2 regions of the Arthrobacter sp. PvP103 genome follow, and region 2 is predicted to be linked to the other one. Evidence: predicted binding sites of a transcription regulator. Region 2 holds the regulator's gene; the other holds the start of a gene.
What was found. Region 2 encodes LexA, which represses DNA repair genes until DNA is damaged. Its sites were predicted from a motif close to TCGAACANNTGTTCGA; they were not measured.
Positions count from the first base shown of each region.

Region 1: a site for LexA is predicted at 8,006-8,021, ahead of JOE41_RS01505 (DUF6504 family protein). Genes of this name have one in related genera too.

Region 1 covers NZ_JAFIBQ010000001.1:322,596-334,416, forward strand. The annotation lists gene pdxS (pyridoxal 5'-phosphate synthase lyase subunit PdxS) at 1-535, opposite strand, end outside; gene pgsA (phosphatidylinositol phosphate synthase) at 702-1,325, opposite strand; gene JOE41_RS01490 (HIT domain-containing protein) at 1,318-1,908, opposite strand; gene thrS (threonine--tRNA ligase) at 1,931-3,940, opposite strand; gene JOE41_RS01500 (DNA polymerase III subunit alpha) at 4,084-7,584, opposite strand; gene JOE41_RS01505 (DUF6504 family protein) at 7,581-7,913, opposite strand; gene JOE41_RS01510 (hypothetical protein) at 8,368-8,754, shown strand; gene JOE41_RS01515 (chorismate mutase) at 8,759-9,085, opposite strand; gene JOE41_RS01520 (VOC family protein) at 9,100-9,522, shown strand; gene JOE41_RS01525 (SOS response-associated peptidase) at 9,530-10,258, opposite strand; gene JOE41_RS01530 (mycoredoxin) at 10,437-10,694, shown strand; gene JOE41_RS01535 (lipoate--protein ligase family protein) at 10,784-11,533, opposite strand; gene JOE41_RS01540 (DUF2177 family protein) at 11,550-11,821, shown strand, end outside.
Region 2 covers NZ_JAFIBQ010000001.1:3,993,608-4,005,428, reverse strand. The annotation lists gene hisH (imidazole glycerol phosphate synthase subunit HisH) at 1-52, opposite strand, end outside; gene hisB (imidazoleglycerol-phosphate dehydratase HisB) at 49-675, opposite strand; gene JOE41_RS18300 (histidinol-phosphate transaminase) at 765-1,883, opposite strand; gene JOE41_RS18295 (LysM peptidoglycan-binding domain-containing protein) at 2,026-2,526, opposite strand; gene lexA (transcriptional repressor LexA) at 2,852-3,601, shown strand; partial or broken gene JOE41_RS18285 (ATP-dependent DNA helicase) at 3,680-5,753, opposite strand; gene hflX (GTPase HflX) at 5,746-7,314, opposite strand; gene JOE41_RS18275 (class I SAM-dependent methyltransferase) at 7,764-8,378, shown strand; gene dapF (diaminopimelate epimerase) at 8,359-9,303, opposite strand; gene miaA (tRNA (adenosine(37)-N6)-dimethylallyltransferase MiaA) at 9,390-10,328, opposite strand; gene miaB (tRNA (N6-isopentenyl adenosine(37)-C2)-methylthiotransferase MiaB) at 10,332-11,821, opposite strand, start outside.

The sequences.
Region 1 (11,821 bases), 3.7 Mb from region 2:
GCATGTGGCCGGTGGCGTTGGAGACATCGCCCGTACCGGCTTCGCCCTTGGACCGGATCATGGCTGCACCCTCGTTGATGCGGCGCAGCGCCTCGCCGAGGTTGGTGGCGCCACAGACGAAGGGAACCTTGAAGTTCCACTTGTCGATGTGGTTGACGTAGTCGGCCGGGGTCAAAACCTCGGACTCGTCGATGTAGTCCACGCCGAGGGACTGCAGGACCTGGGCTTCGACGAAGTGGCCGATCCGGGCCTTGGCCATGACCGGCACGGACACGGCTTCGATGATCTTGTCGATCATGTCCGGATCGGACATGCGGGACACGCCGCCCTGGGCCCGGATGTCGGCCGGAACGCGTTCCAGCGCCATCACGGCCACGGCACCGGCGTCTTCGGCGATGCGGGCCTGTTCGACGTTGACGACGTCCATAATGACGCCGCCCTTGAGCATCTCGGCCATGCCGCGCTTGACGCGGTTGCTGCCCGTGACGCTGTTGGCGGACGAGCCGGCTTCGCTGCTTACATCAGGTGTAGACACAAAAACCCCTATGGGTAGCTAGATGTTACGTAGATCCGGTCTCTCGGTTCCGGCGCAGGCGGCAGCATAGGCGGGACAAGCCACGCCGCGCGCACACCGGATTACCGGATCCAATGACCAGGTACAGCTAATACTAGTCCCACGCTGCGACCCAGCTGAATTCGGGTTACCCCGGCAGTCCCGTCTCTTCCAGCGACTGCCGGTGCACGGTGGCAATCCGCTGGATCACGGTGACCAGGCTGGCGGCGGCCAGGAGGATAAGCGTCACCAGGAGGACCACGCTGGGAAGGCCGATCCCGGTGAATCCGGTGACCACGAGCACCGACACCAGCCGTTCCGCGCGCTCGGCAATGCCCACGTTGGCGTGGAAGCCCAGGGCTTCGGCCTTCGCCCGCGCATAGGAGACCACCATGCCAAGCACCAGGCATACGACGGCGGCGACTGCGATCGCGCGGTCCGCGCCTCCCGTGAAATACCAGATGGCAAGGCCGGCGAACAGGGCGCCGTCGGCGACCCTGTCCAGGGTGGAATCCAGGAAGTTGCCCCAACGGCCGCCGCGCTCCTGCATCCGGGCCATGATGCCGTCGAGAACGTCCGAGAAGATGAAGGCTGTTATGAACAGCGTTCCCCACCAAAGCTCGCCCAGCGGGTAGAAGACCAGCGCGCCCACCACGACTCCCGCCGTGCCCACGATGGTGATGGCGTCCGGTGAAACACCAATCTTCAGAAGCCAGCGGGCAAGCGGTGAAAACAGGGCGGTGAAGAACCCGCGGGCATGCCGGTTAAGCATGTTCGTCCTGCGGCCACGCCTCGGCAACCTGCTGGCGGACCTCGCCCAGCGTCTGCGTGATCGCTTTTGTCTGGGCGATGATGGGGAAGAAGTTGCCGTCCCCTCCCCACCGCGGGACCACGTGCTGGTGCAGGTGGCCGGCTATTCCGGCCCCGCCCACCACGCCCTGGTTCATCCCAAGATTGAAGCCACCAGGGTTGGACACCTTCCGCAGGACCCGCATGGACGTCTGCGTCAGTGCCGCGAATTCCGCTGTTTCCTCCACGGTCAGGTCCGTGTAATCCGGAATGTGGCGGTAAGGGCAGATCAGCAGGTGGCCCGGGTTGTACGGGAAGAGGTTCAGCACCACGTAGGCGGTCCGTCCGCGGTAAACAATCAGCGAATCCTCGTCGCTGCGGGCAGGGGCCACACAGAACGGACAGTCATCCTTGTTCTTGAACTGGTGCTGCCCGCCCTTGATGTAGGCCATGCGGTGCGGAGTCCACAGGCGCTGGAAAGCGTCCGGGACTCCGGCCAGGCCGAACTCATCGGTCACCTCGCCGTCGCCCGGATATCCCCCGCCAGCGCCTGTGTTCTCCTGCACGTCGCCTGCCATTCCGCTTTCGCTAGCTGGTCCGGTTGCGGACGGCTTCGACAATCCTCTGGACGGCCTCGGCGACCGGCACGCCGTTGTCCTGGCTGCCGTCGCGGAACCGGAAGGACACTGCTCCGGCTTCGGCATCCTCGCCGCCGGCAATCAGGACAAACGGAATCTTGTCCTTGCTGGCGGTGCGGATCTTCTTCGGGAAGCGGTCGGAGGAGATGTCCACCTCGGCCCGGATGCCTACGGCCTTGAGCTGATCCACGACGTCGAACATGTAGTCGTTGAAAGCTTCCGCCACGGGGATGCCAACAACCTGTACGGGTGCCAGCCACGCCGGGAAGGCGCCGGCATAGTGTTCCGTCAGCACGCCCATGAACCGTTCCACGGAACCGAACAGGGCGCGGTGGATCATCACCGGACGCTGGCGCGTGCCGTCGGCGGCCTGGAATTCGAGCTCGAAGCGCTCAGGCAGGTTGAAGTCCAGCTGGATGGTTGACATTTGCCAGGTCCGGCCGAGCGCATCTTTTGCCTGGACGGAGATCTTGGGGCCGTAGAACGCAGCTCCGCCCGGATCCGGGATGAGCTCCAGGCCGGACGCTTCAGCCACCTCGGCCAGGGTGCGGGTGGCTTCATCCCAGGTGGCGTCGTCTCCCACGAACTTGCCTTCGTTCTTGGTGGAGAGTTCCAGGTAGAAGTCGTCAAGGCCGTAGTCCTTGAGCAGGCCCAGTACGAAGTTCAGCGTGGTGGTGAGCTCGTCCTTCATCTGCTCGCGGGTGCAGTAGATGTGGGCGTCGTCCTGTGTCATGCCGCGCACGCGGGTCAGGCCGTGCACCACACCCGACTTTTCGTAGCGGTACACCGAACCGAATTCGAAGAGCCGCAGGGGCAGTTCCCGGTACGACCGTCCGCGTGAGCGGAAGATCAGGTTGTGCATGGGGCAGTTCATCGGCTTCAGGTAATAGTCCTGGCCGGGCTTGCGCACGGTGCCGTCCTCGTTCAGTTCCGCGTCGATGTGCATCGCCGGGAACATGCCTTCCTTGTACCAGTCCAGGTGGCCCGAGACTTCGTAGAGGTGCCCCTTGGTGATGTGCGGGGTGTAGACGAAGTCGTAGCCGGCATCAACGTGGCGCTGGCGGGAGTAGTCCTCCATGGCCTTGCGGATGATGCCGCCCTTGGGGTGGAACACCGGAAGGCCGGAGCCAAGCTCGTCCGGGAAGGAGAACAGGTCCAGTTCGGCGCCGAGTTTGCGGTGGTCGCGGCGTTCGGCTTCGGCGATGCGTTCCTGGTAGGCCTTGAGGGCGTCCTTGGTGGGCCAGGCGGTCCCGTAGATGCGCTGCAGCTGCTGGTTGTTCTGGTTGCCCAGCCAGTAAGCGGCTGAAGACCGGGTCAGGGCGAACGCGTTGGAGATGAGCTTGGTGTTGGGCAGGTGGGGTCCGCGGCAGAGGTCGCACCAGACGCTGTCCCCGCTCTTGCGGTCCACATTGTCGTAGATGGTGATGTCACCCGCGCCCACCTCGACGTTGACGCCTTCCCCGGCGTCGGCGGCGTTGTTCTTCTTGCCCAGGAGTTCGAGCTTGTAGGGCTCGTTCTTCATGGCTTCGCGTGCCTCGTCCTCGGACACCACGCGGCGGACGAACTTTTGGTTCTGGTTGATGATTTTGAGCATCATCTTTTCCAGGGCCTTCAGGTCTTCCGGGGTGAACGGCTCGGCGACGTCGAAGTCGAAGTAGAACCCGTCCGTGATGTACGGGCCGATGCCGAGCTTGGCGTCGGGACGCAACTGCTGCACGGCCTGGGCCATCACGTGCGCGGTCGAGTGCCGGAGGACATTGAGCCCGTCCGGCGAATCGATGGTGACGCCTTCGATGTCCGCACCCTCAGGGAGCGGCTGGTCGAGGTCTTTCAGTTCGCCGTTTACTCGGGCAACCACAACGTCGCGGCGCTCAAAGAAGAGTTCCGCGCCGGTGGTCCCGGTAGTCACCTTGGTCTCTTCGCCGTCGACGATGAGGGTGATCTGCTGGGCATCTGACACGGGTGTCTCCTATTCAAAGTTAAGGCTTCGTAGCTTGTGGCGTACGGGGACCACAGCCAGCCTCGTCCATGCTATCGGTTGAGAGATAGGCCGACCAAAGCGGCGCGTCCGGCCCAAGCGCCTGACCTCTTTCCGGGTGGAGCTCAGCTGCCGAGTCCCGTGATAGCCAGGTTGCGGCTGATTCCGTCCAGCGGCCCCTGCAACTGGAGGGCCGGATCCCAGGGGTCAGCGGATTGTTTTTCCGGGTACGGGAGGGTCTCGGTGCGGCTCAGGTCCCACGCCATGGTGGCGCTGATGCTGATCCCCCGCGGCCCGGTCCTGCGGGTGTTGCCCCGGATCAGGAGCAGCCGGGTGCCGAACAGCAACGGGCCGGCCAGCTCCTGTGCCTCATGGAAGAACACCGAGTCCACGCAACCGGTGCCGTCGTCGATGCTGATGAAAACCACCCGGCGCCCTCCGCGCATCGGGGGTGTCTGCGTGGCGATCCGGACTCCGGCCACCAGTACTTCCGTGCCGTTTCTGAGCCCCAGGAGCTTGTCCGCCGTGGTGACTCCCAGCTTGTCGAGCAGGGGCCGGTGGCTGGTCATCAGGTGTTCACTGACATCCACGGCCATAAGGTCAAGCTCGGCCCTGACGTTATCGATCATGCTCGGAGCAGGCAGTTCGGCCTTCAGGTTCCTGAGTTCAACATCGCCCAGGGGCAGGGACAGCTGGCCCTCGATGACCTCAACACCCTTTTTGGAAGGACGGTTCTGGAGGGCCTGCAGGTGCTGGACGAGGTCAGCCCGGTTGGCGGCTCCGCCGGATTCGCGGTGCAGGGTATCGAAGGCTCCCAGCTGGGCAAGCCGCTTGATGCTGGGTTTACTCAGCCTGGAGCGGGCACGCAGGTCTGCCAGCGAGTCGTAGGGCTGCCCTGCCACGATCCTTTTGAGTTCAGCCCCCGAGAGCCCGTAGATGCCGTTCAGGCTTAACCGGATGCCCAGCTTGCCGCGGTCCGGACCAGATCCGACCCGTTCCACACGGTACTCAGCGTGGCTCCGGTTGATGTCCAGGGGCAGGATGGGGATCCCCAGCCGCCGCGCTTCGGCCACCAGGAGCCGTTTGGGGTACATGCCGGGATCGTGTTCCCATAGCCCGGCCAGGAAAGCCTCCGGGTGGTGGGCCTTCAGCCAGGCGGACTGATAGGTGGGCACGGCGAAGGCTGCCCCGTGTGCCTTGCAGAAGCCAAAGCTGCCAAAGGCCTTCAGCGTTCCCCAGACCTTATCCACGACCTCGGGGGTGTAACCCCGTGCCCGGGCTTCCTTGCGGAAGAATTCCTCCACCTTGGGTTCCAGGAGTTCGTTCCCCAGGGCGCGGCGGAATTCGTCAGCCCGGGCCAGCCCGCATTTTGTCATGACATCGAAGGTCTTCAGGATTTGTTCATGGAACACCGTCACGCCATGGGTTTCCTGGAGCACGGGCTTGAGGTCCGGATGCGGATAGACCTCCGGCGCAAAACCGTGGCGGTGTTCCAGGAAGGGACGCACCATGTCCGACTTCATGGGCCCCGGGCGGAACAGCGAAATGTCGATGATGAGGTCGTTGAATTCACGCGGGGCCATCTTGCCGATCAGTTCCCGCTGCCCGGGGGATTCTATCTGGAAGCAACCCAGGGTGTGCGTGCTCCGGATCAGCTCGTAGGTTGGTTCGTCATCCAGTGGCACCGCGTTAAGGTCAATGCGGCCGTCAGCCGCGATGTAGTCCGGGCCCGTTCCGTCCGGGCCGGGTCGATGGGCGCCGGCTGCCACTACCTCGGCCTTGGTGGGATGCAGCCTGATAACTTCCCGGACAGCAAAGGCCATGGCGCTCTGCATCCGGACGCCGAGGACGTCCAGCTTGAGCATGCCCATCGGGTCCATGTCGTGCTTGTCGAACTGGCTCATGGGCAGGCCAAGTCCGCTGGGCTGGACGGGTGTCCTGTCCAGCAGGGTGGCATCGCCGAGGATCACCCCGCAAGGGTGCATCGAGATGTGCCTCGGCAGGCGGTCCAGCCTCTCGGTTAAGTCAACTAGCAGGTCCAGTTGCTGGTTTTCCGCGAAATCCCGCTGCTCCACCCTGCCCGCGAACTCTTTGAGCTCTGGCTTTTCCACCAGGGCTTCACGGAAGTTCCTTGCAGAGAAGCGCCAAAGCTGCTTGGCGATCTCGCCGATGTCGCCGTCGTCCATGCCAAGCGCCATACCGGCGTCACGGACCGCACCGCGAGCGCGGTAGCCGTTCTGCATGCTCATGAGCGTGACGCGTTCCGCTCCGAAGCGGTCAAAGATCCGCCGGTAGACATTGTGCCTTTCGGCACTTTCGACGTCGATGTCGATGTCCGGAAGCGTGGCCCTGTCACGGGAAAGGAATCGCTCGAAGATGAGGTCGTGCTGCAGGGGATTCACCTGGCTGACATCAATGAGGTAGTTCACCAGGCTGGAGGCGCCGGATCCCCTGGCCGCTGCCCTGACTCCCATTTCCAGGATCATCCGGGAAACTTCGGCCACGGTCAGGAAGTAGGAGGCAAATCCCAGATTGGCGATGATCCGCAGTTCGTGTTCCAGCCGTGCCCGCATTTCCGCCTCGGGCTTCCCTGATATCCCCGGGAACCGGCGTCCGATGCCCGCCTCGCAGCGCAGGGTCAGCTCAACCAGGGGGTCGCCCGCAATGCCGATGACGGACGCCTCAGGAACAACCGGCCGCTTCCATCCCATATCAGTGACGGGATCCATCCGGCAGCGGTCCGCGAGCGCCTCGGTCTGGCCCAACAGCCTCGTGAGGTCAGTGGCGCCGTAGCCGGCGGCATGGATGATTTCCTGCCCGAGTTCGAGCATTTGGGCGGATGTTTTCAGCCACCCCCTTCCATTGGGCTGCAGCAACGGCTCCGCTGTCAGCTCGGGAAGCGATTTCAAGGTGCGGGCCGAATCCAGCACGTCCGCCGTGGCTGCGCCATCCTCCGCGCAGTACCGCACCGCGTTGGTCAGTACGGCCGGAACGCCGTGCTCGGCAGCAAGCTTGAGCATGCGCACTGCATGGGCAGTGCTCAGCGCCTCACCGGGAGCACTGAGGTGCGACACCACTTCGGCTGCCACGGTTCCCTTCGGCATGCCGTCAAGCCATTGTTTGAAAAGCGTGCGGGGGCGAAGGTACCGGCGTCCGCCCATTGCCCTCCCGACATCGGAATCCGGTCCCACCAGCACCGTCAGCACCGGCTCCAGTGTTTCCGGGTGCAGAGCCCGAGAAGCGATTTCGGCGCGGGTCACAGCGACTGGCACCACTCCCCCGGCTTTGCCGGAGGTACGGGCATGGGCATCTGAAATCAGCCGGCAGAGGGCGCGGTAGCCCGCACCGTCGTTGTGTCCGTGGGCAAGCACGACGACGCGGCCGGCGAGCTGGGTGCGGAGGTCGCCGTCGTCGTCGAAGACCGCCAGGTCAACCCCGACGACGGGATCCAGGCCCGCCGACATGCAGGCCTTGAGGTGTTTGACGGTGCCGTACAGGCCGTCCCTGTCGGTGCAGGCAAGCGCCGTGGCGCCGTCGGCGGCAGCCGCCTGGGCGAGCTCATCCGGCCAGGACACGCCATAGTGGGCACTGAAGGCTGTGGAAACGTGAAGATGGGTGAAACTCATGCTGATTGTGGCCTTAGGGCATCGTGGATCTTCAGCAACCTCCACCGACCGTTTCCGATGTTCCTTGTCAGGTCAAGGGTGAGTGTTTCATGGGGTTGCGGGGTTTCCTTGGCACCGGTTGGCCGGACCTGGACGCGCCAGATTTCGTGATCCACCAGTCCCGGGCCGGTTCCCAGCGGCGCCCGGGTTTCCTCCACCCACCACTGACGGCGTTCAAACCAGTGCACCGGCTCTGCGCAGACCGTGTAATGCCGACCTGCCCAGGTGAGTGCGGACGGCTGGCCGGCTGGCGAGCAGACGACGTCCACACCTTCGCTGAACAAGCCCATCGGCGCCTCCCGGAACTGCACTCCCCTTCCCGAACAGGCGATCGCACCGCCGGCGGGGAGAAACTGAATTGATTCGATTTGAGATACTTGGTTCGAATATATCTTCGAATAATTCAAGTCTACGCCGGAGCCGGGACAAAAACTACAAGCCCTCGGGTTCAGGGCTGCCGGCGACTGATGTTGTTGTTAACGCCCGGAGGAATCCGTAGCGCTCAAGGATCGGCCTCCGCATCCGTCCGGAGTGCCGGTCGTACACAGCGAGTAAGTCCCTTGCGGAAGTCACTGGCCCCCGCGCTACCGCCGCCGGCCTGGAGCCAGAGGACCGCCGGCCGGCCCCACTCCTGCTGGTCATTGATATTCGAACATATCTTCGAACACTTTGGATCCAGGCCGGAGGCTGACAAAACCTTGATCAGGGGTGGACGGACGGGAGCGCAGGGAGCAGGATGGAGCCATGAGCTCCCACGACGCACTCCTGAAGCACGTAGCCATCGCCGCCAAGGACTCCACCTTGGTGGCGACTTTTGATATAGACGGCAACATCCCCGGGGCGGGCGCCTACGTTGTGGGCCTTGTCGCGGCCACGCCGGATCATTCCCATCAGCGAAGAATGGGAATTGAGTTCATGAACGGCGAAGCTGTGTCCTTCTATTGCTTCAGCCACGACGGCACAGAGGAGAATTTCGACCTCAGCGGCGTGACGCACTCAGGCAGCACCATTACCGGCAACTTTCCCATGAGTACCGTCCTGGGCCTGGAAAAGGGTCACCTGATGACGGCCTTCAGCGACGCTGACGGCAGGGGCTACCAGGCAAACGTGCCCGTGGAAGAATCCCTCTGAGCCGCTAGTTGCTGGCGTTGTGCACTTTCATCTCAAGCTCGGTGAAAGCCGTGATCATCGCCCGGTAGGTCTTCTCCACGATGTCCGGGTCGATGTCCTTCTTCTCGGCGGCGGCGCGGACATGTTCGATGACCTTCTCCACCCGGCCGGGAGCCCGGACCTCCGCGTCATCACCCTTCAAGGTGCCTGAAATCCGGATCAGGCGTTCACGGCGGGCAATCAGGGTGACAATCTGCTCATCAACTTCATCGACGGCCACACGGACAGCTGCGAGCTGCTCCCTGTCGGCCTGGGCGTCTTTGTCGTGTCCGTGATTTGTGGGCATGTGCATGACAGTATCTAAGAATGCAGCCTCGAGTCGACTTCATTTCATTGGGCGTCCGCAGTGTTGATGCCTCCCGCGCCTTCTACGTCAACGGCCTCGGCTGGCCGGTCCACCGGGAAGTCCCCGGCGAGGTGGTGTTTATCCAGGCAAATCACGGCCTCATTCTTTCCCTCTGGGACGCGGGCCAGATGCAGGCCGAAGCCTCCGTGGACATCCCTGCCGGGGTCCCCTGCATCACGTTGAGCCATAACGTGGGCAGCACGGCGGACGTTGACCGGGTCATGGCCGATGCCGAGGCTGCCGGGGCCACCGTGGTGGCCTCGCCGAAAACCCAGCCCTGGGGCGGGTACACCGGATACTTCGCGGACCCGGACGGCTTCCGCTGGGAAATCGCCTTCAATCCCACCTGGTCCGTGGACGCCGCCGGCAACGTCACGGTCTGAAAGCCGGCTAGAACAGGCTTCCCACCGGCTGGATAAGTTCCGGCGAGTCATTTTTCACATTCCCGACGGCGGTGCCAACAGCATCGATGGTCCAGCCTTCGGCGACGTCGTGCGCACCGGCCCGGACCAGATCCACCAGCCCCGCGGCATCGTCCGCCTGCGGATCCAGCCATGCCTGCATGGTCTCGCGGTCCATGGGCAAGGGCACCCTGTCGTGCAGGGCGGTGAGTTCAGCCAGCACTCCCCCGGCGTAGCCGTCCGGCGGTGAATCGGTCGTCATGATGGAGGTGGAAAGCATCCAGCGCTGCGGGTCCCCCTCGGGCTTGGAGGGATCCTTCCACCACTCATACAAACCGGCGAACACCAGCGGCCGGCCGTCCTTCGGGTGCACATAGTAGGGCTGCTTGCTGCGGCCTTCACCCTTCCACTCGTAGTAGCCGTCCGCCGGAACCGCGCAGCGCCTGGAGCGGGTCGCCTTGCGGAAAGCCGGCTTCTCCAGGACGCTCTCGCTTCGCGCATTGATCATTTTCGAACCAATGGAAGGGTCCTTGGCCCAGGACGGCACCAGCCCCCAGCGGGCCACGTGCAGTTGCCGGACCGGGCTGCCGTCCACCAGCCGCTCCAACAGGATAGGCACGTCAGCGGTCGGGGCAACATTCCACGACGGCGGAACCACCAGCTCCTCTTCCAGTTCTGCGTCAAATTCTGCCAACAGGTCCCCGACGGCCCTGGCCATCACGTAGCGTCCACACATGGCACCAGCATGCCACCGCCCGCATCCGGTGTCACCCGGCGTAACCATGGCGTTCCTACGGCACCCCTGCGCCAGGGGAATACCGGCGGCCGGGTTACGGTTGAGGACAAAGACATCTGATTTGATAACGACGAGCAATAACGAGCTTGAGGAGAACTCCGTGGATTTCACTCCCGAATCCGGCACCATCACCATGTTTTCGACCACCTGGTGCGGATACTGCAACCGGCTGAAGAAGCAGCTGGACGCCCAGGGCATCGGTTACACCGAGATCAACATCGAAGAAGTCGAAGGCACCGCCGACCTCGTGGAACAGCTCAACGGAGGCAACCGCACCGTCCCAACCGTGCTATTCCCGGACGGTACCGCCGCCACCAACCCGTCGGCAGCCGAAGTAAAGAGCCGGCTCGCGGCCTAGGGGTCATCTCATTCAGCGCAGAAGGCCGGGCACCGCGGGTGCCCGGCCTTCTGCATATCCGCAGGTTCCGGCAGCCCCTGCACCGCCGGCTAGCCCCGCAGGCTGGCAAAGTCCGCGTAGTCCAGCTGCGCATAGCCGGCGTAGGTGTTGATGACCGCCGCTTCGATGGCCGCGACGTCGAGTCCGGGAACCAGGTCGTCCACCGCGCCGGCAGTTGCCGGGTTCCAGTCCAGCCCCAGGGCCGCGTAGCTGGCTTCCAGGACTATGCGGATCGGTGCCGAGTTCTGCACCACGATGACCGAACTGAACAGCCAGCCTCCTGAGACCACCCGCTGGGCCGTGCCGATCAGTTTGACCCGGTGCTGCGGATCTGCCGGGTCGAGGCCGTGGACGCTGAACTCACCCGGGCAGTACTCACCCGGGATTTCGCCGACGGCGGCGTGGACCCCGGCGCTCCGAAGCGCGTCCGCCAGCATCCCGCCGAAGAAGGCGAAGCGCCCCTTCGCGCCGGCAATGGCATCGGCGTGAGGTTCCACATGGTCGACGATCAGCGTTCCCTGGTGGTAGGCCGCGGCCCGGCCGCCGGCCTTCCGCACCAGCGGTTCAAAACCCAGCTCCCGGCAGGCACGGGCGGCAGCCTCAAAGCCGGGAAGGTGCGCGTCGCGCTGGCCGAAGGCGACCGTGGGAGCAGGGCGGTAAAGCCTAAGCGTCGGGCCGATCCGCCCGGTCTTAGCCATGCCCAGCAATTCAATGCCGAATTCGAGGTCACGCGCCGCACCCAGCGACTCCTCCTGCCGGACAATGGTCAGCGAGGCTGGTACGCCGGCCGCATGCTGCATGTTGCTAAGCTCCCTTATGGTCATTCTGCAATTCCTGGTCGTCGCCGCTGCGTTCGCCGTCATTGACGCCATCTGGCTCAAGACGATGAACCCCTATTACCGCCGACAGATTGGTGAGCTGCTGGCCGACAAGCCCAATCTAGGGTACGCGGTGGTCTTCTACGTGATCTACATTGCCGGCATTGTCTTCTTCGCCCTGCGCCCCGCGCTCGACGGCGGCAGCTGGCTCAGCGCCGTCGGCTACGGTGCCGCCCTGGGCGCCTTCGCCTACGCCACGTACGACCTCAC
Region 2 (11,821 bases):
CGTTCGCGGCGGGATCAAAAATGGCTCCGTCGCGAAGGACCGGCCCGGTCACAGTGCGCCCTTGGTGGAGGGGATGCCCTCCACGCGGGGATCCGGTTCAACGGCCGCGCGAAGTGCCCGCGCAAACGCCTTGAACTGGGCCTCCACAATGTGGTGCGGGTCCCGTCCCGCAATGACGTTCATGTGAAGGCAAATGCCGGCGTGCAGGGTGATGGCTTCGAAGACGTGGCGGGTCAGCGAACCCGTGAAGTGTCCGCCGATCAGGTGGTATTCCTGGCCCGCAGGCTCTCCGCCGTGTACCAGGTAGGGACGCCCGGAGACGTCAACCACGGCGTGTGCCAAGGCTTCGTCGAGGGGCACGGTGGCTTCGCCGAAGCGGCGGATGCCGGCCTTGTTGCCCAAGGCAGTCCGAAGGACCTCGCCAAAGGTGATGGCGACGTCCTCCACCGTGTGGTGGACGTCAATGTGAATGTCCCCGGTGGCCTTGACCGTCATGTCGATGAGCGAGTGCTTGGACAATGCGGTCAGCATGTGGTCGTAGAACGGAACCGAGGTGCTGATGTCCGAGACGCCGGTGCCGTCGAGGTTGATTTCGACGAGCACGGACGATTCGCTCGTGGAACGCTCCATGCGTGCGGTCCTGGCCTCGGCAGCAATGGATCCGTTGGTGCTCATGTGTTGTGTCCTTTGGATGTAAGGAGAAATAACGTCTGGTTACGGGGGGCGTGGGACTGGTCCCTGGGAACCGGGGGTCTGACTCCAGTTTAGGCCGGGACGCTGGGCTGGCCGGTCAGGATCAGTTCAAGGGCTTCCAGGAAGGCTGTGGTTTCCGTCTCAGTGCCTGCCGTGACGCGCAAGTGCCCGGGGATCCCAACGTCCCGGATCAGGACCCCGCGGTCGAGCAGCCCCTGCCAGACCTCGTGCGGGTTCTCCAGGCCGCCAAAGAAAACGTAGTTGGAGTCGGACGCGGCAGGCTTCAGGCCCATTCTGGTCAGCTCCGTGACAATCCGGTCGCGCTGCCGCTTGATGTCTTCGACGTCGGCCATCAGTGCCTCGCGGTGGGTCAGGGCAGCCAGCGCAGTGGCCTGGGTGATAGCGGACAGGTGGTACGGCAGCCGCACCAGCCGCAGTGCATCCGCAACCTCGGGCGCGGCAGCCATGTAGCCCAGGCGTGCTCCGGCCAGCGCAAATGCCTTGCTCATGGTTCGGGAGACGATAAGCCGCTCACGGCCCGGAAGAAGGGTGAGGGCGCTGGGCGTGCCGTCGTGCGCGAATTCGTGGTAAGCCTCATCGACGATCACGACGGTCTGGCTGGCCTCGCCTGCCGCATACACGGCCTCCACCACATCCAGTCCCAGCCCGGTGCCGGTGGGGTTGTTGGGTGAACACAGGAAAACGATGTTCGGCTGCAGTTCCCGGACCTGCTGCGCAGCGGATTCGGCACTGAGGCCATAGTCGTCCGCACGCTGGCCGACGATGTATTCGGTGTCGGTCCCGCTCGCCAGGAGGGGATACATGGAGTACGTGGGCGGGAAACCAAGTGCGGTACGTCCCGGACCGCCGAATGCCTGCAGAATCTGCTGCAGCACTTCGTTGGATCCGTTGGCGGCCCAGATGTTCTCCGCACCCAGGCCGTGGCCAAGGTACTCGGCCAGTCGCTCCCGGAGTTCGGTGAACTCACGGTCCGGATAGCGGTTCAGCCCCGCAGCAGCCGCGGTCACGGCCTCGGAAATGGCCACGAGGACATCGGCCGGAACGCCATGGGTGTTTTCGTTGACATTGAGCAGGATGGGAACGTCCAGCTGCGGCGCACCATACGGGGTGAGGCCACGCAGGTTGGTCCGGAGGGGAAGTCGGTTCAGGCGCTCTAGCTGGTCAGTCACTTCAACAGTTTAAGTGAGGGTGGCCGGGGCATTGAAACTGTGACGCTTCCGGCCCGCCGCCGGGGCTTGTCTCCGGCCCGCCGCCGGTGCGGAGCGCGGGGCGTTGGCGGCTGGGCAGGTTCCGGGGCGTCAGCGTCGGGCCTTAGCTTGCGGGGACAAAGATCTGCTGGCCCGGCATGACCCTGCCGCCGTCGAGGTTGTTGAGCTGAACGATATCGGCAACAACGTCCCGGGTGTCTCGTTCCGGCGCCACGGAGCCGGCAATCTCCCACAAGGACTGGCCCGGCTGCACCGTCACCGACACTGTGGGGGTCACGGAAAGCTCGGACGCGGAATCCGCCGCCTTCGCCGGCGAGTTCAGGAAGCCGGCCAGCGAGATCAGCAGCACCGTCAACAGGATCAGCGGCACTCCCACCAGGACGATGCGCCCCCTGCGCGTCAGGCGGAGGGGCGGCTGCGTGGACCTTGCCCTCGCCGCCTTCACGGCTTTCGCCGCGGGACGCTCCTCCCAGTTGAAGCCCTGAATTCCCGGGGCCCCGGCTTCCTGCCCGGTGGAACCCGGAAACTCCGATACGTTATCGCCGCGGCCCCGGCCGGCCGAACCCTTGAAACGCGAACCATGAATAGCGCTTGTTGCTGACATGAACTGAGCCCTCCTGGACCTGACTGTGCTGCCCGGCATGTTCCTGAAGCTGCCATCCGCCCGCCCGGTCTTCGAACATAGGACCGAACCGGGTTTTGGACTAGAACACATATTCGAACGTTGCTTGTTCTTTTCTAGCACTTATTAACGAACATTGTCGAGACTCACTAGAACAAATGTTTGAAAAAGCTGTGGGGCTGGCCTACGTTTGAGCTACAGATCAACCACTTCTGCAGTTGATCAGCAGGGTCTGACATTTTCAGGCCGGAAGTTCCCGGCAGCTGCAGCCACGGAGGCCGGGTGGAACGGAAAGGCGTTGGCGAACATGGCAGCACAAGCCACCGGCGGCAGGGCTACGCAGCGGAGCCAGCAGTCACCAGCGAAGCCGAAGGGCCTCACGGTACGGCAGAAGAAGATCCTGGAAACCATTCAGCGGTCCGTCAACGACAACGGCTATCCGCCGTCGATGCGTGAAATCGGCGACACCGTGGGCCTGGCCAGCCTCTCCAGCGTCACCCACCAGCTCTCGCAGCTCGAGAAGCTGGGCTATCTCCGCCGCGACCCGAAGCGTCCACGGGCCATGGAAGTGCTCATGCCGCTGACCCTGGATGAAGGTACTGCCAAAATCTCAGGTGTAGAGAAGCCTGCGCGGCTGCGCACTATTGGCGGACTGGCCGTCTCCGAACTGGCCACCGCAACCGACACGGCCATGGTCCCCCTGGTCGGCCGGATCGCCGCAGGCGGCCCCATCCTGGCTGACCAGGTGGTGGAGGACGTGATGCCGCTGCCACGGCAACTGGTTGGCCACGGTGAGCTCTTTATGTTGAAGGTGACCGGCGACTCCATGATCGACGCCGCCATCTGCGACGGCGACTGGGTTGTGGTCCGCCGGCAGAGTGACGCGGTCAACGGCGACATTGTGGCAGCCCTGCTGGATGATGAAGCCACAGTCAAAACGTTCCGGCAACGGGACGGCCACACCTGGCTCCTGCCGCAGAACACGCAGTATGAGCCCATCCTCGGCGACCACGCCAACATCATGGGCAAGGTCGTCTCCGTGCTTCGCTCGCTGTAGCCGCTGGGCAGCCCGCTTTCGGGGACCCGTCTTCGGGCCCCCGAAACGGTCAGGTGCCGGCGGCAACGGCACGCGTTGTCAGCCTGTGGCCGCCGCCGTCGGGGCCTGGGCCAACCTCGACAGCGCAGCAACCGCAATCGCCGGATCGGTGGTGGGCCAGAAAGGCGGCAGGGCGGCCCGCAGGAAGCCCCCGTACCGCTCCGTGGACAACCGGGAATCAAGGACAGCCACAACGCCCTTGTCGCCCGTGGAGCGGATCAGCCGGCCGGCTCCCTGCGCGAGCCGGATCGCCGCGTGGGTGGCCGACACCGACATAAAGCCGTTGCCGCCCGCCTGGGCCACCGCCCGGGATCGCGCCGTCATGAGCGGATCGTCCGGCCGCGGGAAAGGAATCCGGTCAATGACCACCAGCCGGCACGAGCCGCCGGGAACGTCGACGCCCTGCCAGAGGGACATTGTGCCGAAAAGGCAGGTGTCCGGCTCGTCCGCAAACTGCCGCACCAGGGCCGTCATCGTTGATTCGCCCTGACACAGGATGCTGACATCCAGCCGCGGGCGCATCGCCTCAGCCGCCTCCTCCGCCGCCCGCCGCGAGGAGAATAGGCACAGTGCTCCGCCGCCGGACGCCCGGATCAGCTTCTCCAGCTCATCCAGGGCTTCGGGCGACGTCCCGCGGCCGGGCTTGGGCAGATGGCTGGCAACGTACAGTATCCCCTGCTTGGGGTAGTCGAACGGGGACCCGACGTCTACGCCGGTCCAGCTGGGAGCGCCCGGCCCCACCAGCCCAAGCCCTCCCGCAGCCGGCTCGAACGCCGCTCCGATCGCGAGGGTGGCTGAGGTGAGGACCACTGTGTGGCCGGCAAAGAGCCCGTCACGGAGCTTCCCCGCCACGCTCAACGGGGCGATGTTGATCAAGGCCGGTGCTGCGTCGTCCGGCTGCGAATAGCCTTGCTGCGGGTCAAAAGTGCTGTTCCGCGAGAACCAGACCACTTCCCGGTTTTCCCGGGCGGCGATCAGGCGTTCACAGAGCTCGAGGATGACCATAAGGCGTGAGCGCGCAAGCTGGCGACCGCCGTCGGCCGTATTCGCACTGTCACCTTTCGAGTCCGAAAGGGCCGCGCGGCAGGCTTCCCGCAACTGATCGACGCAGTCGAGCTGTTCGTCGTTGAGGCCGTTGGGCAGAAGGCCGCTGGGGACTCCGGCGATGGCCAGTTCAAGGTTCGCAGCAGCGTTATTGAGTGCATCCACCGTGATTCCGGTATTTTTCCGGGCGCCGGAGGCGGCGGCGTGGACCATGGCCACGGACAGCTGGCCGGAGACCGCTCCCGTTACCCGGTCCTGCAGCTCGTGCGCCTCGTCGACCACCACGACGTCGTACTCCGGCAGGACTGCCAGGCCTTCGAAGGCGCTGACGGCCAGCATGGCATGGTTGGTGACCACGACGTCAGCCTCGGCGGCGTCCTGGCGGGCCAGTTCGCTGAAGCACTCGGCAGCCATGGGACATTTCTGCGCGCCCAGGCATTCCATCGACGTGACGGACACCTGCCGCCAGGCACGGTCCGTCACCCCCCGGCATCAGTTCATCCCGGTCCCCCGTGGCCGTTTTCTCAGCCCACTCCCGGAGCCTGACCACTTCCTTGCCCAGCTGCGAGGCCGGACCGCCCAAGGACGCGGCGAAGTGCGGGACGCTGGTGTCCTCGCCCAGGGAGAAGAGCTGTCCCTCCGAAGGCTCTTCGGAGGGGAACCCGCCGTCGAGCTTGTGCCGGCAGACGTAGTTTGCCCGGCCCTTGACGAGCGCGACCTTAACGGGGCGCTCCAGCGCGGGGGTGATGGTTTCCAGCAGCCGGGGAAGGTCCCTGCCCACGATCTGGGTCTGCAGGGCCAGGGTGGCAGTGGACACCAAAGTGGGTTTGTCGCTGACCTGTGAATGCGCAATCAGCGGAATCAAGTATGCCAAGGACTTGCCCGTGCCGGTGCCGGCCTGGACCAGCAGGTGGTCGCCGCTGTCGATAGCGCGCGCCACCTGCCTGGCCATCTCGTGCTGGCCGCTGCGGCTCTGTCCGCCCATGCCGGACACTGCCCGGTCGAGAAGTTCGATGACGAACTCCTCGCCGGCGGAGCCGCTGGTTTCTCCGGCCCCGGGATCAGACATTGCTGATGAAGGATTCCAGTTCAGCGGCGAGCCCTTCGCGCACCATGACGAGGGCGCGGGTGCCCTCCTCCTCATGATCCAGGCGAAGGATTTCGGCGTCCGTTTCGTGGAGTTTGCTGATCAGGTCCCCGCGGTTGTAGGGAATCAGCAGCTCCATCTTGACGCTCGGCCGCGGAATGGATTCGCTGATCGCCTTCAGGAGCTCCGCGATGCCCTGCCCGGTGCGGGCGGAGACCACCACGTGGCGGGGTTCGCGCTGCTTGAGGCGTTCCACGACGAAGGGATCCGCGGCGTCGGCCTTGTTCAGCACGATGATCTCCGGGACCTTGCGTGCGTCCACTTCGCTGAACACTGCCCGAACCGCGGCGATCTGGCCTTCCGGATCGGGATGCGAGACGTCCACCACGTGCAGGATGAGGTCCGAATCGGCCACTTCCTCCAACGTGGAGCGGAACGCTTCCACCAGCTGCGTGGGAAGGGAACGGACGAAGCCCACGGTGTCCGCCAGGGTGTAGCCCAGGCCATCGGCTGTTTCCGCTTTGCGGACGGTCGGATCCAGCGTCGCGAACAGGGCGTTCTCGACCAGGACCCCGGCATCGGTCAGCCGGTTAAGCAGCGAGGACTTGCCGGCGTTCGTGTACCCGGCGATCGCTACGGACGGCACGGAATTACGACGGCGGTTGGCCCGCTTGGTTTCCCGCGCCGGCTTCATCGCGGCGATTTCGCGCCGCAGTTTGGCCATCCTGGTACGGATCCGGCGACGGTCCAGTTCGATCTTGGTTTCACCGGGGCCACGGGAGCCCATTCCGGCTCCTGCGCCGCCCACCTGGCCGCCGGCCTGGCGGGACATGGATTCGCCCCAGCCGCGCAGGCGCGGGAGGAGGTACTCGAGCTGCGCCAACTCCACCTGGGCTTTGCCTTCGCGGCTCTTGGCATGCTGGGCAAAGATGTCCAGGATCAGCGCCGTGCGGTCGATCACCTTGACCTTCACGATGTCCTCGAGTCCGCGCCGCTGTGAAGGTGCCAGCTCGGCATCCACCACTACGGTGTCGGCACCAGTGGACATCACGATGTCCTTGAGCTCCTGGGCCTTGCCGGAGCCGAGGAAGGTACCGGGGTCAGGCTTGGCGCGGCGCTGGACGATGCCGTCGAGGACTTCCGAACCCGCTGTTTCGGCAAGGGCAGCGAGTTCGCGGAGCGAATTTTCCGCGTCGGCGAGGGTGCCTTCGGTCCAGAGGCCGGCCAGCACCACGCGTTCGAGGCGCAACTGCCGGTACTCAACTTCGGTGACGTCTTCGAGTTCGGTGGAAAGGCCGGCGGTACGGCGCAGGGCCCGGCGTTCCTCGAGGTCCTGCTGGTCCCCGTCGAAGATGCTGTGTTCGCTGTCCTGGCGGGAAATCGCCTGGGCCGAACCCAGAACTCCGCGCGGATTTTCCGGGGCGGAGCCGGCGGCACGTGCCGGGACATCCTTGGACAGAATCCGGTCGATGACAGCCTGGATTTCCTCAGGACTCATGTCCTGGGAGGCTGAATCTGATCCGGTATTGGGCTGGTTGGTCATGTTCTCCTTTGAAGATTCGACACTTTCAGAATAATGCTGATTGTTTGTCTGCGGGGCGGTATTCGCGCTGGGCTGACGACTATGGGTCATTCGGGCTCCTGGAATGCCGGCGGCTGCGGGGCAGCGGGCGGCTGTACGGGCGGTAACGGAGGCGGACGCCTGGAAGGCAGTCGGGGGTTGCGGATGCGCCTGTCCTGAGGGGATGCGCATGGTCAGATGATCAGCATTGCTGGACTCCAAGTAGTACGGGCGGGATGTCAGGCCGGAGAATCACGGCAGGACGGCGCACAGAGCGGAAGGTGAATACCTGCGTCGCTGCGGGACGGGCTGTGGCCCGTGCCGGCTACTCGAAGATCAAGAACATGGATTAAACACTAGCAGACCGGTGTCCGTGCTCGGTTCCCGTCCCCGTTTCCCATCGGCGCGTACGGCAACTAATCTGGCGAGTTATGGAGTCTGCACACTATTTCAGCGCCCAACCCGCCGGGCCGTTCACACGCAAGCCGCTAACCGTGGAACTTGCCGGTGAAACCCGCAGGCTGCAGACGTCCGGCGGCATCTTCAGCCCCGACGGTATCGACAAGGGAACTGCCGTGCTGCTGGCCGACGTGCCGGCCCCTTCACCCCAGGGCAACCTGCTGGACATCGGCTGCGGCTGGGGTCCGATCGCCCTGACCATGGCCCTCCGGGCGCCCCATTCGCATGTCTACGCCGTGGACGTGAACGAACGCTGCGTGGCGCTGACGAATGAAAATGCCGGCCTGCTGGGCTTGAACAACGTGACCGCGAGCCTGCCTGACGACGTCGATCCCGGCCTCCGCTTCGACACGATCTGGTCCAATCCCCCCATCCGGATCGGCAAGGACGAGCTGCACTCCCTGCTGCTGCTCTGGCTCCCCCGCCTGGCGCCGGGCGGATCCGCCTGGCTGGTGGTCCAGAAGAACCTGGGCTCGGATTCGCTGCAGCGCTGGCTGGGCGCCGAACTGGACAGCAGCTTTACCGTCACCCGGGAAAGCACCTCGAAGTCCTTCAGGATCCTTCGGGTCAGGAAAGCGTCCCGCTAGCCACGATCACAGCCGGACCGCTGAGCTCCACATGTTCGTGGCCTTCCGGCCCGGCAAAGAACTTCACGCCGACGACGCCGCCGGGAACCTTGACGTTCCAGGCGTCGGGAGCGCCCTGCCCGGCCCAGTGGCGGATGGCCACGGCCGCCGCGCAGGCGCCGGTACCGCAGGACTGCGTCTCCCCTACGCCGCGCTCGTGGACGCGCATGGTGATTGTCCCGACGCCATCGTGGACCAGGGGCTCGGACGGGACGACAAACTCGACGTTGGTGCCGTTGGCCGGCTTGGGATCCACATGCGGTGCTTTGAATAGCTGCGTTGCCTCGAGCTCGCTGAGTTCTGCGAGGGCCACCACGGTATGCGGGTTCCCCATGCTGACGGACAGGGCCGGCCGCGGTACTTCCAGGCCGTCGGCCGTCACGAGCGAGTCCATGGCCCGCGCCGTGGCCTCCCCCGGGAAAATAAATTCCCACGGGCCCATGTCCACGGCGTAGCCGTCGTCGGTCCGCACCACCGTTTTCGCGCCCGCGCGTGTTCCGATTGTCAGGGCATCGCCCACGTCCAGGCGGACAAGGCCTTGGGCGACGAGGAAGTGCACGAACACCCGCACGCCGTTGCCGCACATTTCCGACAGGGACCCGTCGCCGTTGCGGTAGTCCATGAACCATTCGGCATCCGGGTGGACTGCCTGCAGCTCACGCCCTTCGGGAAGGTAGCGCGACGGCACGGCGCGGATCAGCCCGTCGCCGCCGATGCCGCGGTGGCGGTCGCAGAGTTCCGCCACCTGTTCGGGAGCAATCGGCCAGGTAGCCTCGGGGTCGGCGACGAGCACGAAATCGTTGCCGGTGCCGTGGCCCTTGGAGAAGGCCAGGCCGCTCAGCCCCTGGAGTGTGCGGTCAGGGGCGGGTGCAAGGGTTTCGTCCATGGTCCAAGGTTACCGTCACGGCGGGACGGGCCGGAAAACCGTGCGGCCCGAATCCCAATGGACACGCGCCACAGCGCACAGCCTCGTCAGCGGCAGACAGCCAATGCTTTGGCCACCAGGTCCGGGTCCTGCCAATCGAACCAGTGGATGCGGGGGTCTGCCCTAAACCAGGTGAGTTGCCTGCGGGCGAATTTCCGCGTGGCCACGATGGTGTCCTCCGTGGCCTGGCCGGTATCCCATTCGCCGTCGAGCACCTTCAGGAACTGCGAGTAGCCCAGTGCGCGGGAGGCGGTTTTGCCGTGCCTCAGCCCGGCGGCGTCCAACCGTTGCACTTCGGCCTGGAGTCCGTTGGCGACCATGCCGTGAACGCGTTGCGCCAGCCTGTCCTTCAGCAGCTCCCGGTCCACCTCGAGCCCGATCTGGACCGCCGGCTGGTAGTACTCCCGGACGGGCATAAAGGAGCTGAAAGCGCGCCCTGTCAGTTCGAAGACCTCGAGGGCGCGGACAACCCTGCGGGCGTCGCCCAAGCGGGCGGCGGAGACGGGATCGACCGCTTCCAGCCTGCGGCGCAGCGTGGCCAGGCCGGCGTCGTCGAGCTCCTCTTCCAGCCGGCGCCGGATGCCCGGATCCGTGCCGGGAAACTCGAGGACGTCCAGGGCGGCCCGGACGTACAGGCCGGACCCGCCCGCCAGGATTGCCCGCTTCCCGCGCCCGTGGATCTCCGCGATGGTTGCCCGCGCTTCCCGCTGGAAGGCGGACACACTGGCTTCTTCGGTGACGTCCAGGGTGTCGAGCAGGTGGTGCGGGACTCCCCTGCGCTCCTCCGCCGTGATTTTGGCGGTGCCGATGTCCATTCCACGGTAGAACTGCATGGCGTCGGCATTAATGACTTCGCCGTCCAGTTCCAGCGCCAGCGCCACGGCGAGGTCCGACTTGCCGGATCCCGTGGGGCCGACCACCGCGATAACGGGAGGGACGCCCCGAGGCTGCGTTGTGGGGCCGGAGTGCTCCTGCGGGCTGGCCATCGCCTAGCTGCGGCGGACGGGGAGCGCCGGCATGCCGAGGGACACTCCGCCCTTGCCGCCGTTGCTGCCGGCACCGCCGCCGGCCACGGGCGCTCCGCAGGAGTCCGCCTGGGACCTGTCCCAGGCGTCGCCGGCTCGCGAACGGCGCAGGGAGTAGTCTGCCGCCGACGCGGGATCTGCCACCAGGTGGAAAGCCGCGGCTTCGGTGATGGTCACCGTGACAAGGTCACCGGGGCGGGGCTTCTCCGCACCCTCCGGCACCGAGAAGTGCACCAGGCGCTGGTCCTGCGACCGGCCCGACAGGCGGTGTGTTTCCTCGGACTTGCGGCCCGACTGTGCCGTGACCATGACCTCCACCCGGCGGCCCAGCTGGCGGGCGTTCTCCTCGGCGGCGATCCTGTCCTGCAAGGCGGTCAGGCGCTCAAAGCGTTCCTGGACCACGGCCTTGGGAAGCTGGTCAGGCAGGTCGGCGGCGGGGGTGCCGGGGCGCTTGGAGTACTGGAACGTGAATGCCGTGGCAAAACGGGATTTCTCGACGACGTCGAGCGTGGCTTGAAAATCCTCTTCCGTTTCTCCCGGGAAGCCCACGATGATGTCCGTGGAGATGGCCGCATGCGGGATGCGCTCCCGGACCTTGTCCAGGATGCCGAGGAACTTGGTAGAGCGGTAGGAACGCTTCATGTCCTTGAGCACCTTGTCCGAGCCTGATTGCAGCGGCATGTGCAGCTGCGGCATGACGTTGGGTGTTTCGGCCATGGCGTCGATGACGTCGTCAGTGAACGCGGCGGGGTGCGGACTGGTGAAGCGGACCCGCTCCAGTCCTTGGATTTCGCCGCAGGCGCGCAGCAGTTTGGAGAACGCTTGGCGGTCGCCGAATTCCACACCGTAGGAATTCACGTTTTGGCCCAGCAGGGTGACTTCGATGGCGCCGTCGTCCACCAGTGCCTGGATTTCGGCGAGGATGTCGCCCGGGCGGCGGTCCTTTTCCTTGCCGCGCAGGGCCGGAACAATGCAGAACGTACAGGTGTTGTTGCAACCCACGGAAATCGAGACCCAGCCCGAATACACCGAGTCCCGCTTGGTGGGGAGGGTGGACGGGAAAACGTCCAGCGACTCCAGGATTTCCAGCTGGGCTTCGTTGTTGTGCCGGGCGCGGTCAAGGAGTGCGGGCAAGGCTCCGACGTTGTGGGTGCCGAACACGGCGTCCACCCACGGGGCCTTCTTCAGTATTGTTTCGCGGTCCTTCTGGGCCAGGCAGCCGCCCACAGCGATCTGCATGCCGGGGTTGGCCGCCTTGACCGGCGCGAGCATTCCCAGGTTGCCGTACAGCTTGTTGTCGGCGTTCTCCCGGACAGCGCAAGTGTTGAAGACCACCACGTCAGCGTGCTCCCCGGACGCCGGGACGTAGCCGGCATCCTCCAGCATGCCTGCCATCCGCTCGGAGTCGTGCACGTTCATCTGGCAGCCGAAGGTACGCACCTGGTAGGTGCGTT